Regions from separate parts of the Rossellomorea sp. GAMAL-10_SWC genome, predicted to be linked through region 1. Evidence: riboswitches for the same ligand, from Rfam matches in the RefSeq annotation. Region 1 holds a riboswitch; the other holds the start of a gene.
What was found. Region 1 has a riboswitch for S-adenosylmethionine ahead of V5E38_RS06150 (trans-sulfuration enzyme family protein). Riboswitches for the same ligand answer to the same signal wherever they lie in the genome.
Positions count from the first base shown of each region.

Region 2: linked by a shared signal. The riboswitch ahead of V5E38_RS08275 (bifunctional homocysteine S-methyltransferase/methylenetetrahydrofolate reductase) and the one ahead of V5E38_RS06150 (trans-sulfuration enzyme family protein) in region 1 are both predicted to bind S-adenosylmethionine.

Region 1 is NZ_CP144911.1:1,283,088-1,291,124, reverse strand. Features, by position in the region: gene V5E38_RS06160 (hypothetical protein) at 1-217, shown strand, start outside; gene V5E38_RS06155 (trans-sulfuration enzyme family protein) at 395-1,561, opposite strand; gene V5E38_RS06150 (trans-sulfuration enzyme family protein) at 1,567-2,736, opposite strand; SAM riboswitch class I at 2,818-2,921, opposite strand; gene V5E38_RS06145 (helicase C-terminal domain-containing protein) at 3,001-5,274, opposite strand; gene V5E38_RS06140 (YcxB family protein) at 5,400-5,927, opposite strand; gene V5E38_RS06135 (ABC transporter ATP-binding protein) at 6,601-8,037, opposite strand, start outside.
Region 2 is NZ_CP144911.1:1,691,115-1,699,151, reverse strand. Features, by position in the region: gene metA (homoserine O-succinyltransferase) at 1-204, opposite strand, end outside; gene metH (methionine synthase) at 329-3,706, opposite strand; gene V5E38_RS08275 (bifunctional homocysteine S-methyltransferase/methylenetetrahydrofolate reductase) at 3,703-5,529, opposite strand; SAM riboswitch class I at 5,610-5,713, opposite strand; gene V5E38_RS08270 (terpene cyclase/mutase family protein) at 5,826-7,691, opposite strand; gene V5E38_RS08265 (hypothetical protein) at 7,706-8,002, opposite strand.

The DNA.
Region 1 (8,037 bases):
TATTTCGGGAATGTGGATTGGTACAGCCGGTCAATTATCCGTAGCTTTTTTCGTTTCTAAGCAATTGTTCACTTCAGATAAAAAAGATTTACTTGAGTTACAAAGAAAAATTGTTCTTTCTGATTCAGTTCAAATAGTTGGTAACGCATTGGCACTTATTGGTGCAGCTGAGGTAATTCAAGAGGAAATTGGTGATGGTGAAATATTCCTTTCATGATCATGTAAATATAAAATCATTTATACTACTTAAAATTTACATCTTATGTAAGCATCTTCAAAAGTGCAAAATTAAATAATATAAAATAAATAAATCCCACAGAAATTCCATTGTGGGATTTTTAAGATAAGGTAATGATTTCTCGGATTGATTCTCCATTGTAATTAATCGTTTTCCCTATTCTTGCACTTCTTGTTTTTCTCTTACTCCTGCATTTAATGCTTTTTGGAAGCTTGCAATCAAGTCTTCAATATCTTCTAAACCAACGGACACTCTTATTAATGTATCTTTTACGCCTAATCTTTCACGAACATCGAGCGGTATTGCAGCATGAGACATTTTTACAGGATATGAAACAATTGTCTCAACTCCACCCAATGAAACTGCAACTGCAACGTTTTCGACTGATTGTAGGAAACTTGTCGTTTGTTCAATCGTTTTTAGTGTAAATGAAAGGACTGCTCCTCCTCCAGTAGCTTGCTCAAAATGAACATCGTGACCGGGATGATCTTTTAGTCCTGGGTAATATACGTCCTCAACTTCTTCTTGTTCTAAAAGCCAATTTGCTAATTTTGATGCAGTTTGTTCATAAGCATCCATACGAACTTTTAACGTCTTTAATCCTCTTAATGTTAGCCAACAGTCTTGTGGACCTAAAATTGCTCCGAATGAATTTTGGATTGTGTATAAATCATTTGCAAGTTCTTCTGAATTTACGACCGCTAATCCTCCGATTACATCGCTATGGCCTGCAATAAATTTTGTTGCGCTATGAACGACAATATCAGCTCCTAAGTCTAATGGTCTTTGTAAATATGGTGATAAAAAACTATTATCTACAATGACAAGTATGTCATTTTCTTTTGCTATTTTGATTGCACTACTTAAATCAGTAATTTTCAAAAGAGGGTTAGACGGTGTTTCTAAATAAAGACCTTTTGTATTTGGCTTTATTCCGGCTTTAATCTCTTGTAGATTAGATGCGTCCACGAAAGTAAAATCGATTCCGAAACGATTTAATACTTTTGTCGCTATTCTAAATGTTCCTCCATAAACATCTTCACAGATGACAATATGATCTCCAGCTGAGAACAAAGACAATACAGATGAGATTGCAGCCATCCCTGATGAAAACGCAAAACCGCGAACGCCATTTTCTAATATTGCAATTGTATTTTCCAACGCTTCCCTTGTTGGGTTTCCACTTCTTGCATAGTCGTACTTACCAAAATTCTCTATATCAAATTGATGAAATGTTGAAGTTTGATAAATTGGAATACTTAATGCGCCTGTTGCCTGATCTATTTCATTTCCGTTATGAATTAATTTCGTTCCAAATTGCATGCTCATCACCCCAATGCATTTTCTAAGTCATTTAATAAATCATCAATATGTTCAATACCAACAGATAATCGAAGTGTATGGTCATCTAGACCAAGCTTTCTTTTAAATTCTTCTGGCATTTCTGAATGAGTTTGCGTATGTGGATACGTAATTAAGGATTCAACTCCACCTAAGCTTTCTGCGAATGTGATGACTTTTACGCTTCCTAAAACCTGTTCAACTAAACTTAAATCTTTCACTTTAAATGAAATCATTGCACCAAATCCAGTTGCTTGTTCTTTAATAATTGAATATCCTTTATGCGTTGGTAATCCTACATAATACACTTCAGTAACATTTGGATGATTTTCTAAAAATTTTGCAAGTACAATCGCATTTTTTTGACTGTATTCCATACGTAAATGTAATGTTTTAATTCCTCTTAAGATTAACCAAGAGTCAAATGGAGCTAAAGTTGCACCTGTTGATTTTTGATAATAACGAATTCGTTCATTCGTATATTCTGAATTAGTCACGACAAAACCAGCAAGTGTATCATTATGGCCACCTAAATACTTTGTTCCACTATGAACAACAACATCTGCCCCTAATTCAATTGGTCTAAAGAAATAAGGTGTTAAAAATGTATTATCAACAATCACGATAATATCTCTTTCTTTTGCAATCTCTACTACTCTTTTTAAATCCGTTACTTTCATCATTGGATTTGATGGTGTTTCAATAAAGATTCCTTTTGTATTCGGTTTAAGTGCATCAAGAATATTTTCAATTTCAGTCGTATCAACAAAATTATGCTCAAGTCCATATGGTGAATAAATTTCTTCGAATAAACGATATGTTCCACCGTATAAATCATCTGAAACAATTAAGTGGTCACCTTTTTTAAATAAGCTTAATACTGCAGTAACGGCTGCATTTCCAGTTGAAAATGCAACTCCAAAATTTGCACTTTCTAATTTTGCTACAGTATTTTCGACTTCTTCTCGAGTGGGATTTTGTAATCTTGCATAATCATATCCAGTCGATTGATGAAGTCCTGCATGTTTAAATGTAGCAGATTGATAAATTGGATAACTAATCGCACCAGTTAATGGATCATAGCCTTTGCTTCCATGTACAGCTACTGTTTCAATCGATTTTTTATTCGTGTTTAAAGCCTCTTTTGTGTTAGTCATTATAAATCCCCCATTTTAGTCAAATAAAAAACCACTTCTTAAAAAATAAGAAGTGGTTATGTCCGCAAAATATACATATCGCTCTTATCTTCCAGGTTTTTCACCTGCAGGATTTAGCACTTTCTAGTTTTCACTAGAGTTGCCGGGTTTCGTCGGGCCAGTCCCTCCACCGCTCTTGATAAGATTATTTAATTATATTGATAAGTATATTAAAAACTCTGATAATTATCAATCATTTTTTTTCGTTATTTAATTATTGGCTTTTCATTTCCATTCTTCAGGTAATAAACTTTGATAAAGAGTGCTCTTATATCGGTCATCAATTAGTAATAAAGTCCCTTCATCTGATTCAGAACGAATAACTCTTCCTCCAGCTTGCATTACTTTATTCATACCTGGAAAGACATATGCATAATTATACCCATTTTTTCCAACCGAATGAAAATGCTCCTTTAAAATATTTCTTTCTAAACAAATTTGCGGCAACCCTACACCAACTACTACGACACCATTTAATCGATCACCCTTTAAATCGATCCCTTCAGAGAATATCCCACCTAATACAGCAAAGCCAACTAATGTTTCCTCATTATGACTATCAAACCGTAAAAGGAACTCTTCTCGTTCAATTTCAGTCATACCATTTTCTTGAACGATTGTTTTTATGTTAGGGTATTTCTCTTTAAATAAATCAACACTTTGAATTAAATATTGATAAGACGGATAAAAAACTAAATAATTACCTTTTCTTTTCGTAATTTCTTTATACACCGAATCAATTAATCTTTCTAAATTTCTTTCACGATCTTGATATCGTGTTGAAAGTGGGTCAATTGTTACTTCCAGTTGTTCACTATGAAAAGGAGAATCGATTGAAATTGTATAATCGCGGCTTTGATCACCAAGCATATCTTGAAAATATTGAATTGGTGTTAAAGTAGCTGAAAAATAAATTGTTGAGCGAAATTTTTTTATGACGTCATTTACTACTTTAGAAGGATCTAGGCAAAACAACTTTAAATGAACTTCACTTTTATAAAGTTCATAGTAGCATACGTAATTTTCATCAAAAAACTCTGCAATTTTGACGAAGTTGAGCGACTCAAAATAAGTATCAAGTAAAAGTTGTTTATTTTCGTCCTCGTCCATTTCCTGTAATTTTATTTCGACGATTTCATTAAATGTATGTAGAAGTTCCAATAAATCCTCATCAATTTCTTTTGAAACTGGTGATACAACGTCCTTCCATTTCTTTCTTAATTCAATCAATCGCTTATTTATTTCATTTATTATGGCATAAAGTTCATCTTTTAAATTTTTATATCTATTTTTCAACTCTAAAAATTTAGATTTGAATAGACTTGCAGAGTACATTTCTCTTGCCCGATCAACAAGATTATGAGCTTCATCAATTAATAAAACTGAACTTCGTTTATGCTCATCAAATAATCTTTTTAACGATACTCGTGGATCGAAAATATAATTTACATCACAAATAATAGCATCTGAAGAATTTAATAAATCTAATGAGTATTCAAAAGGACAGACTGTATGTTTTCGTGCATATTCTTCTATTTTATCCCTAGTTAGCGCTTTTTCCGATGAAAGAATATCAAGAACAGCATCATTTATCCGGTCATAATAACCATTGGCATATTCACAATAATCCTTTTGACACAACGTCTCTTCTTTAAAACAGATTTTATCTTTTGCTGTAATCGTCGTACACTTTATACAAAGCCCTTGATCTGTCATGCGCTTAAACGCTTCTTCAGCAACAGTCCTAGTAATCGTCTTAGAAGTTAAGTAAAACATTCGATTTATACTATTTTCACCAATACTTTTAACAGTGGGAAAAATAGTTGAAACCGTTTTTCCTATTCCGGTTGGTGCAACAGCAAATAAATTATTACCTTCCTGAATCGTTTGATATACCGCTCCAGCTAACTTTCTTTGACCTTTTCTGAAAGAAGGAAAAGGAAAATTTAATTCTTTTATTGACTCATTCCTTAACTCAATATGATCGTATTTCCATTTTGCAAAAGGATAATAAATTTCTAGCATTTTGTATAAGTAATTTGTTAATTCATCCTTTGTAAACAAAAGATCGAAGCTTATTCTCTGCTCAGTTAAAATATTAATATATGTAAGTCTAAGTGTAATCTTTTCAAGCTGTAATTCTTCACAAATAAAATATCCATAAACTTTTGCTTGTGCCCAATGAACAGGATATGAATTTTCATTTATTTCATTCAAATCCTTCATTGTTGATTTAATTTCTTCTATTATATATTGATCATCCTTAAATAATAATCCATCACAACGGCCTTCTATCTGAAACACCAATCGATCCAATGTTATAGTGCCGGATATAGGTCGTTCTTTTACATCCTCTTCACCATATTCTTTTTGGATTTTTTGATGTGCCTTTGTTCCTTCAATTAATGAAACCGAACTTTTATATGTTATATTGATACTTCCCGCTGTATGAGCATACTCAACTAGCGTTCGAACTGAAACCTTTATACAATTCTCCAAGTGAGTACCCTCCTTTTTTACATTTTATCATAATTCTTCTTTCTTGATTAAGAATGAAAAGTAACAATAAAAAAAGTCCAAGTCAAAATAACTTGAACTTTTAGAGATTAGAATACACTATTCAACTAGCAATATAAAACTTGAATATTATATTTCCTGTAAAATTGTAATAATCTTTCCATGTCATCTTTTATTGCTTCTAGTGGCACTACAATGGCTTGCATACTTGTAAAGTAAATATAAAAGTAATTCTTCGTTCCCTTTATTTCAACTATATCATCCCACTTTATTTCATGAACACTTGATTGTGTAATTTCTTTAATCCCATTCTCATCTACCTTTAGAGAATGTTCGCCGAATAATGATTGATCGTTCTTTTCAGTTAAATGCTTAATTATTTTGTTTTTTGATGAACGGTAGAAATACTTTGGAAAATAAATGAACCAAAGAATAGCTGCTAACGAAAAGGCAAGTAAATAACCAAAAAGCGGTTGGTTGAAAAGAAAGGAAATTAAAAATGGTATTACTAAATAGATTAAACTCACAGCAAATCGTTGGTTAATTAAAGACTTTTGAACAGTTTTAGAGTGTTTTAAGTGATGTAAATTAAATTCAATATAATCATCCAAATTAATTTCATAATTAAGTTTCATACTTGACCTCCATTTTCGCAAAAATATTTTAATCACTACTATTTTAACATTAGAAAAAAACAGAAAATAAAGATATTTCATCTACTTATGTTAAGTTGATTTTTCAAGATTCATAGAATTAATTCTTTTATTAAAAATTCGTAATAATTCATTTTCAAGTTTCTAATTTTAGATTTTTGGCATAAAAATGGATGTCCTACCTACAAATAAGGTTTTTAGAATTGCAATTAAAGTTTATGAAAGTGCAATTAAAATTTGAGAATCGAAATTAAACAAGGGACTGCAATTAAAATCTGAAAATCGCAATTAAAATTAGTGAAACTGCAATTAAAATTTGAAAATCGCAATTTTTAGCATAACTACAATTAAAATCCTAATAACCGCAATTAAAGTTTAAAAGTACCCCTACCAGTTAAGGTATTCCGTCCTAAATAACAGACAAAAGCAGATTATTTCAAATAGAAAACTTGCAAATATGCCTTCTGTCTAAATAAAAACTTGATAAGAACATACAAAAATAGCTAAAAAAGCTAGATTAGATCAACTACAAATGAAAAACGCCGTTGAAATACCCTCACACATAGCAGCAGTATATTTTCAAATAAAAAAGAGCCGCTCATACGTCAGTTAACCTGACTTTTGAGACAGCCCCAATCTAGTTAAAACAAATCAATTATGCTCCATCATTAATAAAGCTATACTGCGCCATGTATAATTTATAATAATGTCCTTTTAATGCTAATAACTCCTCATGTGTACCGCTTTCCTCGACATTTCCGTTTCCGATTACCATAATTTTGTCGCAGTCACGAATTGTTGATAATCGGTGGGCAATGACAAATGAAGTACGACCTTCTAATAGCTTTTCAATTCCATTTTGGACAAGCTTCTCTGTATGTGTATCGATATTCGAAGTAGCTTCATCTAATATCAAAATTCTAGGATCAGCTAGTAGAGCACGAGCAAAAGAGATTAATTGTCTTTGACCTAATGAAAGTCTTGAACCCCTCTCGTTTACATCCGTATCATACCCATTCTCCATTTTAATAATAAAGTCATGTGCATGAACTGCTTTAGCTGCAGCAATTACTTCTTCATCTGTAGCGTTTAATTTACCGTATCGAATATTTTCCATAATCGATGTTGAGAAAAGGAATGTATCTTGTAGCATAATTCCCATTTGACTTCTAAAAGATTCTAAATCTACTTTTTTAATATCGTTACCATCTACTAAGATTTCACCTTTTAAAGGATCATAGAATCGACTTAAAAGTGAAACAATCGTCGTTTTCCCTGCTCCGGTTGCACCTACCAATGCAATTTTTTCACCAGGATTTATTGTGAAATTTACATTTTTTAGGACTGTAGATTTTTCATCATAACCAAAAGTCACATTTCTAAATTGAACTTCACCATTAATTCGTCCAATTGGAGGTGCATTTTCTTCACTAATAATTTCTGGATCAATATCCATAATGTCAAAAATACGATCAGCTGCCGAGAAGTTTGATATTAATGTATTATAAAAGTTAGATAAGTTCATAATTGGACGCCAGAACATGCCAATATACATTGAAAATGCGATTAATGTTCCGACTTCAATATCTTGACTAGTTACAAGCTTATATCCAACATAAAATACAATTACAGTACCAACACCCCAAGAAAGCTCAACTAATGGCCAGAAGAAGTCATTCATTTTTACTGCCCTCATGAATGAGCCCATTAATTCAGAAACCTTTTCTTTGAAGTCTTTTTCTTTATCTTTTTCTTTCGCAAAGGACTGAACTACTTTTATTCCTGAAAAATCTTCATGTATAAACGCAATTAAATTTGAACGTTTTTTTCTGTAATCATCCCATCTTTTACGTGCACGTGTTTCAATATAAAACATGGCAACAGCCAAAAATGGAAGAATTGATACTGATGCGATTGCAAGTTTTACATTTAAGATAAACATTACGACTGTAACGCAAACTAAGCTTAGTAATTCCGGAATTAATGTTTGAATACTTTGGTTGAATAAATTTTGGAGAGCACTAATATCCCCCATTACACGAGCCAAAATTTTCCCTACTGGTCGATTATCAAAAAACGTAAATGAAAGTTT
Region 2 (8,037 bases), 410 kb from region 1:
ATCGATATCTACTTGTAGAGGTGAATTTGCAATTAAACGTAATAATTGCGTTTCGGTTTCAATTTTAGTTGGCATTAAGTTTAAAATGCCTATTTGAAGCGGTCTTATATCTTGTGACTCCGCTCGCTCTTTCGTCATATAGAAAACATTTTCTTTCGTTAGTATTTCCGTTGCAGGTAGATCTTTGTTGATAATTACAGGCATTTTTTCCACTCCTCTTTTTTCTTAAGAAAAAGGTAGTAGATTGATGCATCAACTATTTCTACTACCTATTTGAAATAACGAAATTATAGTTTTATTGAATCAAATGAATAATTATTCTCACTTTTTAAACTGAAAAATATCTTCCATCCTTATGCGAGAATACCATTGCAGTTACAGATGCTTCTGGTAGCATCATGAATCCTTCTGTCAAATTAATTCCAATTTCATTTGGATTAATTAACTTAAATAGCTTTTCTTGATCCTCAAGATTTGGACAAGCAGGATAACCAAATGAAACCCTGATTCCTTGATATCTTGCTTTAAAACGCTCAGACATTGTGAAATCTGGACGATCTGGGAATCCCCATTTTTCTCTCATTAGCATATGCGTTTTTTCAGCTAGACCTTCTGCTAATTCTAGGGCTAATGAGAATAAAACGTGACTCTTTAAATACTCCCCTTCTTGTTTCAATCTTTCGGCAATATTTTTTACTCGTGGGCCTGATGTTACAGAGAAGAATCCAACATAATCCATCTCATCACCAACAGGATTTAAAAAGTCGCTTATACAAAGATTTGGTTCTTTTCTTTGTCTTGGAAATTGAAAACGTTCAATCGGTTTTTTCGTTTCAGAGTCATAGATAATGACATCATTGCCATCACTTTGAGCCGGGAAAAATTGATAGATTACTTGGCAGTCAAAATATTCATTTCCATCTTTTAAGAATTCTTGAACTAACTCGTATAACTCTTGGCCACGTTCTTGATTTTCCCATTTACCTTTTACCCCCAAATGATGTCCTATTAGCATTTGGTAATTAATAAAAGGTGCCACTTGAGCTACTGGAATATTTTTAATGACCGTTTTACTTAAAGATGAAGGAACTAGGCAATCTGACTTTTGTATTGCTGATCTCTTTGTACTAACTTCAGGAACTGGCAATTCAATCACATTGTCTATTTTTTTAATTGCCTTTTTCTTTTCTTCTAATGCTTTTAATTCATTTGGATTAACAATTTTATTTGCTAAGTCTAAACCAGTCATCGCGTCATTTGAATAAACAACTAATCCATCGTAAATTGGCTGAATTCGATTTTCAGTAAATTTTCTAGTTAATGCAGCGCCACCAACTAATATTGGTGTGTCAATTCCTGCACTTTTTAAGTCACCAGCTGTAATAACCATTTGTTGAGCAGATTTTACTAATAAGCCTGATAAACCAATTATGTCGGGTTTGTTCTCACGAATCTTTGTAATTAAATCATCTGGTCGAATATTAATACCTAAATTGACAACATCAAAGCCATTATTCGTCAAAATAATATCGACTAAATTCTTTCCGATATCATGAACATCACCTTTAACAGTTGCTAAAATGACTTTTCCTTTTCTAGAGCTTTCAGTTTTCTCCATAAATTGCTCCAAAAAGTTTACAGATGCCTTCATTACTTCTGCACTTTGTAATACTTCAGCTACGATTAGCTCATTATTATTGAAAAGTCTTCCAACTTCATCCATCCCACTCATTAGTGGACCATTAATAATATTTAACGGTGTGTCACCACGGTCGAGACAAGCTTGTAGATCTTCTATTAATCCTTGTTTTGAACCTTCAATTACACACGCAGCTAATCTTTCTTCAATTGGAAGCTGTTCTTTCGGTTTTTCTTCTTTCTTTACTGAATTTCTAAAATGCTCAACAAATTTATCTAATGTTTCTTGAGACGTATGGAATAATAAATTCTCAGCAAGCTCACGTTCTTCTGCAGGAATTGAAGCAAATCGTTCTAGTTTCTCAGTATTTACAATCGCGTAATCAAGTCCAGCCTTTGTAGAATGATATAAGAAAACGGCATTTAACACTTCACGACCAGCGTTTGGTAAACCGAATGAAATATTACTTAAACCTAAAATCGTTAAACACTGCGGAAATTGATCTTTTATTAATTTAATGCCATCAATTGTTGCTTTTGCAGAACCGATATATTGTGTATCACCTGTTCCAACAGGGAAAACAAGCGGATCAAAAATGATGTCTGTCGCACGAATTTTATATTTTTCAGTTAATAGTTGATAACTTCTTTTTGCAATTTCTAATTTTCTTTCTGCCGATACTGCCATCCCATCTTCATCAATCGTACCCACTACAACGGCAGCACCATATTTATGAATGAAAGGTAAAATTTTCTCAAATCGCTCCTCCCCATCTTCAAGATTAATCGAATTAATAATCGCTTTACCTTGAATATATGTCAGTGCTAATTCAATTACTTTTTCATCAGTTGAATCAATCATGATTGGTACTTTTACTTTATTAACTAATTGCTTTACGAAATTTTCCATATCTTCAACTTCATCACGATCAGGATCTGCCATACATACGTCGATGACATGAGCACCTTTTTTCACTTGAGCTCTCGCAATTTCTGAAGCTTCTTCAAATTTTCCGTCAGCGATTAAATTTTTAAATTTACGCGATCCAATAACGTTTGTTCTTTCACCGACAAAAAGTGGTCTCATACTATCATCATAGCGAAGTGATTCTAACCCACTAACCGCATGATCCTCTCTTTTTTTAGGTTGACGAGGAGATATTCCACTTACAGCTTCTTTCATTGCTCTAATATGTTCCGGAGTTGTTCCACAACAACCACCTATAATATTGATCCATCCTTGTTCAGCAAAATCGCGTACTTTGTGCGCTAAAGATTCTGGTGACTCATGATAATGTCCATCTTCATCTGGTAAACCAGCATTTGGATAACATGAAACAAATGTCTCAGATAGATCTGACAATGAACGAACATGATCTCTCATAAACTCAGGTCCTGTTGCACAGTTTAAGCCAACTGAAATAGGAGAAATATGTTCAATGGCTAAATAAAAAGCATCAATTGTTTGACCTGCTAATGTGGTTCCCATTGGTTCAATCGTTCCGGAAATCATAACTGGTAATTTTTTATTTAATTCGTTAAATGCATTACTAATCCCAATACAAGCAGCTTTAACATTTCTCATATCTTGACAAGTTTCAACTAATAAAACATCTACTCCACCATTAATTAAGCCAGTTGCTTGTCGATTATATGCAGTAATTAATTCTTCAAAAGTCACACCACCTGTAACACTGATTGCTTTTGTTGTTGGACCCATCGCTCCTGCTACGTATACATCTTTACCCGATGCCACAACTGCTTGCTTTGCAATCCTTGTTGCAATTTCATTTAATTCAATATCTAAATGCTGTAAATTATAATCGGATAAAACAATATTCGTTGCTCCAAATGTGTTCGTTTCGATAATGTCAGACCCAGCAAATATATATTCCTCGTGAATTTCTTGAATAACATCCGGTCTTGTAACAACTAAATATTCATTACAACCTTCGTATTCTTCACCCCCAAAGTCTTCTGCTGTTAAATTTCTTTGCTGGATCATCGTTCCCATTGCTCCATCAAGAAGTAATATTTTTTCTTTTAATGCTACATCTAAAGTTTTCATAGTTGAATCTCCTCTTTATTGCTGCTTTTAGTAAATTGAATTAAGTCCTCTGTTATTTCATACTTCAAAAATGGAGTGATAAAATAAATGCCGTTAAATTTATCCTTAACATAATCAATAAGCTCTTTTGCAATTTTTTTCCCTTCATCAACTGCTCTCTCTGGTTCCACTGATGAAATTCTGTTTCTTACCTCTTCAGATAAAGTAATTCCTGGAACTTCGTAATGGATAAAATCAGCATTCTTCTTACTAACTAATGGCATAATTCCGATAAAAATTGGCTGTTTAATATGACGAGTTGCCTCATATAACTTATCAATCGTTTCAAAATCATAAATAGGCTGCGTTAAAAAATAATCCGCTCCCGCCTCGACCTTTTTTTCAAGTCTTTTAATTGCCGCATCAAATTTTCGAACATTCGGGTTAAAAGCTGCAGCGACAGAAAATCTCGTTCCATTTCCTAAGCTTTTACCGGAATAAAGTCTACCTTCATTCATTTCTTTAATCATTCGAATTAGTTCAAGTGATGCTACATCATATACTGAAGTTGCACCTGGAAAATCTCCTACCCTTGCTGGATCGCCTGTAATAGCAAGAACTTCATTTAATCCTAAAGTGGATAGCCCCATTAAATGAGATTGAAGTCCAATCATATTACGATCTCTACAAGTTAAATGCGTCAAGACTGGTACATCCAATCTTTGAAGTAGTGATGCCATTGCCACATTCGAAATTCTAGGTGAAGCTAGTGGATTATCTGCTAGCGTAATTGCGTCAACCCCTGCGCTATGTAATGCTTTCGCTCCCTCAAAAAACTTTCTAGTTTGTAATGTTTTTGGTGGATCTAGTTCTGCAATGATCGTCGTTCTCTTTTTTGCCTTTTCTGCAATAGTTTCATTCTTTTGTTCTTCTTGCTTAGGGATTGTAATTTTAATTGTTCTGTTTTTCACTTCTTTTTTTGTAACAGGCTGTAAAGTATCAATCTTACTTCGTAAAGCAGCGATATGCGCTGGTGTTGTACCACAACATCCACCGATTAGTCTTACACCTTGTTCAATAAATGGTTTTGCCATATCTTCAAAATATTCTGGATTCGATTTGTATACGTATTTTCCCTCATTGTATAGAGGTAATCCTGAATTAGGAAATGCCGATAAGTAACCATTCGTTGGTAATGAAACAGTATTTAATGACTCCAACATATGTAGTGGTCCTAGATGACAATTGATTCCGACTACATCTGCACCCAAATCGATTAAATTAGGAAGTATTTTTTCGATATATTGGCCACTTTGCATGACGCCAATTTCTTGTAGTGTTACTTGTGCAATAATTGGTAAATCTGTTCTTCCTCTTAATAGATTTAAAGCATCATATAATTCATTTTCATCATAAAATGTTTCAAGCATGATCCCATCTACGCCTTCTTCTAGTAACGCTGAAGCTTGCTCAAGCAGCATCATTTCACGTTCTAAAGGTGTCGTAAAAGTTGAACCTACATATTTCATTCCACCTATACCACCGATTACTAAAGCTCTTCCTTTTGATGCCGCTCTAGCATTTCTAACAGCCATTTGATTAATTTGCTTAACCAGCTTTTCCAAACCATATTGTCTCAGTTTTCCAGCATTAGCACCGTACGAATTTGTTTGAATCACTTCTGCGCCAGCATCTATATATTGTTCATGTATATGAATGATTCGATCACGCTCAGTAATATTAAGTTCTTCAAAACAGCTGTGAAGTCCACCAGAATACAAAAGTGTTCCCATTGCACCGTCACCTAAAACAATTCCATCTTTTAACTTTTCCAATAAGCCCATTCAATCACTTCCCGTTTAGATAAAATAAAAAACGTCATTCTCTCAAAAAAATGAGAGAATGACGTTTAAGTACAGATTACGCCTTATCTCTCATGTTTTAAACATGCTGGATTTAGCACTTTTTAGCTTTCGCTAAAGTTGCCGGGTTTCAAAGGGCCAGTCCCTCCACCACTCTCGATAAGGATTATTTAGTTATGTTCAATATAAAACAGTTTACTATATTTATATGATAAAGAAAAGACATTTATGGAAAGATTTCCAAAAATAAATTTATTTTGTTTACATAATAGTATTATTTAACTATTTTTATAGTGTGCTAGTGCTAATAGCGGATAAATTTCATTATAGCTATGATAGTGAATATAAAACTGACCAGGTAATCCTAATCCAGTTGGATAAGTTAATGCTTTATTTGATAATTCACTTTGAGTAGTTAAAAATTTAATCCCTTTTCTAATTATTTCATCTTCTTTATTACGAATTGAAAGTAAAGTATCGACTGCCCACGCTGTTTGACTAGGAGTGCTAAATTTTAAAGCAACATATTTATTTTTAACAGGTGAAAGACCCGATTCTCCCCAACCTCCGTCTTCATTTTGAATACTAACTAACCATTCCTCAGCTTTTTTAATTGCCTCATGATTTTTAGGTATTCCAACGGCTCTGAGCCCAGTAATCGCTGCCCAAGTCCCATAAATATAACAAATCCCCCATCTACCATACCAACTACCATTTGATTTTTGATTTTTTAAAAGCCAATTAACCGACTTTTTCACAATCGGATCATCGTTTGAAATCGTCGTATAGTTTCCAATAAATTCTAAAATACGTCCAGTTAAATCTGCAGTTGAAGGATCGATGATTGCATCTTTTGCATTTTCAATTGGTAAAAATGTTAACCATTTATTTGTAACATTTTTTTCGAAAGCTCCCCAACCACCATCATCATTTTGAAGTCCAAGTAAAAAATGAACTCCCCTTAACCAACTTTCATGAATTGTGGACTGATCCAAAGAACTTCTAGTTAACGCCCTTAAAACTGCACCAGTATCATCATTATCTGGGATAAAAGAATTAACATCAGAGAAGCCCCAACCACCAGGACTTAAATTTTTAGCATGAACCTTCCAGTCACCATACATATTTTGCTGTTTCTTAATTAGGTAGTTTGTGGATTTCGAAACAATCGGATCACTTACGTGGTAACCAGCTTCTTGAATTGCATATGACAATAATGCAGTATCCCAAACTTTTGATGGCGAATTTTCAATATGAAGACCTGCTTCAGTATCGGCTGCATATGAAAGAAGTCCTTGTAGCGCATTTTGAATGACAGATGAAGTAGATTCATAGCCTAAAGCCATTAAAGCATAAATCATATAAAACGTAGAAGTAGCATAGCTGTAAAAAGTTCCATTAGTTTCAATACGATCCAGAATAAATCTCTCAGCCTTTTCATATCCTTTCTGGTGAAAATAGAGAGGATACGAAGCTAGCTTCTTACCTTCCTCAAGTAAAAATTGATAAAAACTCCCTCGCTCCTCGTAAAACCATTCTACCTCACTAGTTTCCAAAAGATGATCGATAGTTAGATCATCATCCAATTTCACTTTAAATCGCTTATTTATACAAAGAATCATTGGAACTAAATGAACTCTAGCATAATTACTTAAATCAAATAAACTTAACGGCATTTTATCTGGTAGCAAAAAATAACTCATTGGAAAGTAAAATAATTTAGGATACTCAATTAAACCATGAGTGGCTAGAATCATTTTTAACATAAAATGCGTTTTTTTAATACCACCGTTTTCACGAATAAATTTTTCAGCTTTCTTCATACTTGAATGTTCTTTTGTATACTTTTTTGAGAGTAATAAAGCTATGTAAGCTTGTACTGTAGCATTTAAGTTTCCATCTTTTTCATCCTCGTATAATTTCCATGCTCCATTCGGATGTTGAAGATTGATAATCCGATCAATAATCCCATCAATGACCTTTTGATTTTTGTATTCAAGATCATTCATTAATAAAATCATAAAACTATCCGTTATTAATGAACCTTCAAAACAATATTCCCAAGAACCATTTTCATCTTGTTTTGCTCTAAGACGTTTGATCCGCTCTTCAATATTTCGTAAAACAATATTTTCGAGGTCCATTTTACCACCTCAGTTCAATTTTTTTCATCCTGATGGTATTTTTCCATTCTTGTTGAATGCTCAATTTCAATTTCTTCAAGTTCATCAATTTCTTCTGATTCCTCGATTTCTATTTTTTTACTAAAATAAACAATTGAAATTATAAAAGCTAAAAGGCTAAAAGGTAAAACAATTATTTTAAACCCAAACCAAGTAAATGAATGTAAAATATGAAAATAGCTACCTAGTAACAAGCAATAAATGAGTAATAACAGGTCGATAACAATAACACCGCAAAATGATTTTACTATTTTTATTAAAAAAGGATTCAACTAGATCACACTCCATTACTAATCTATGATTTAAA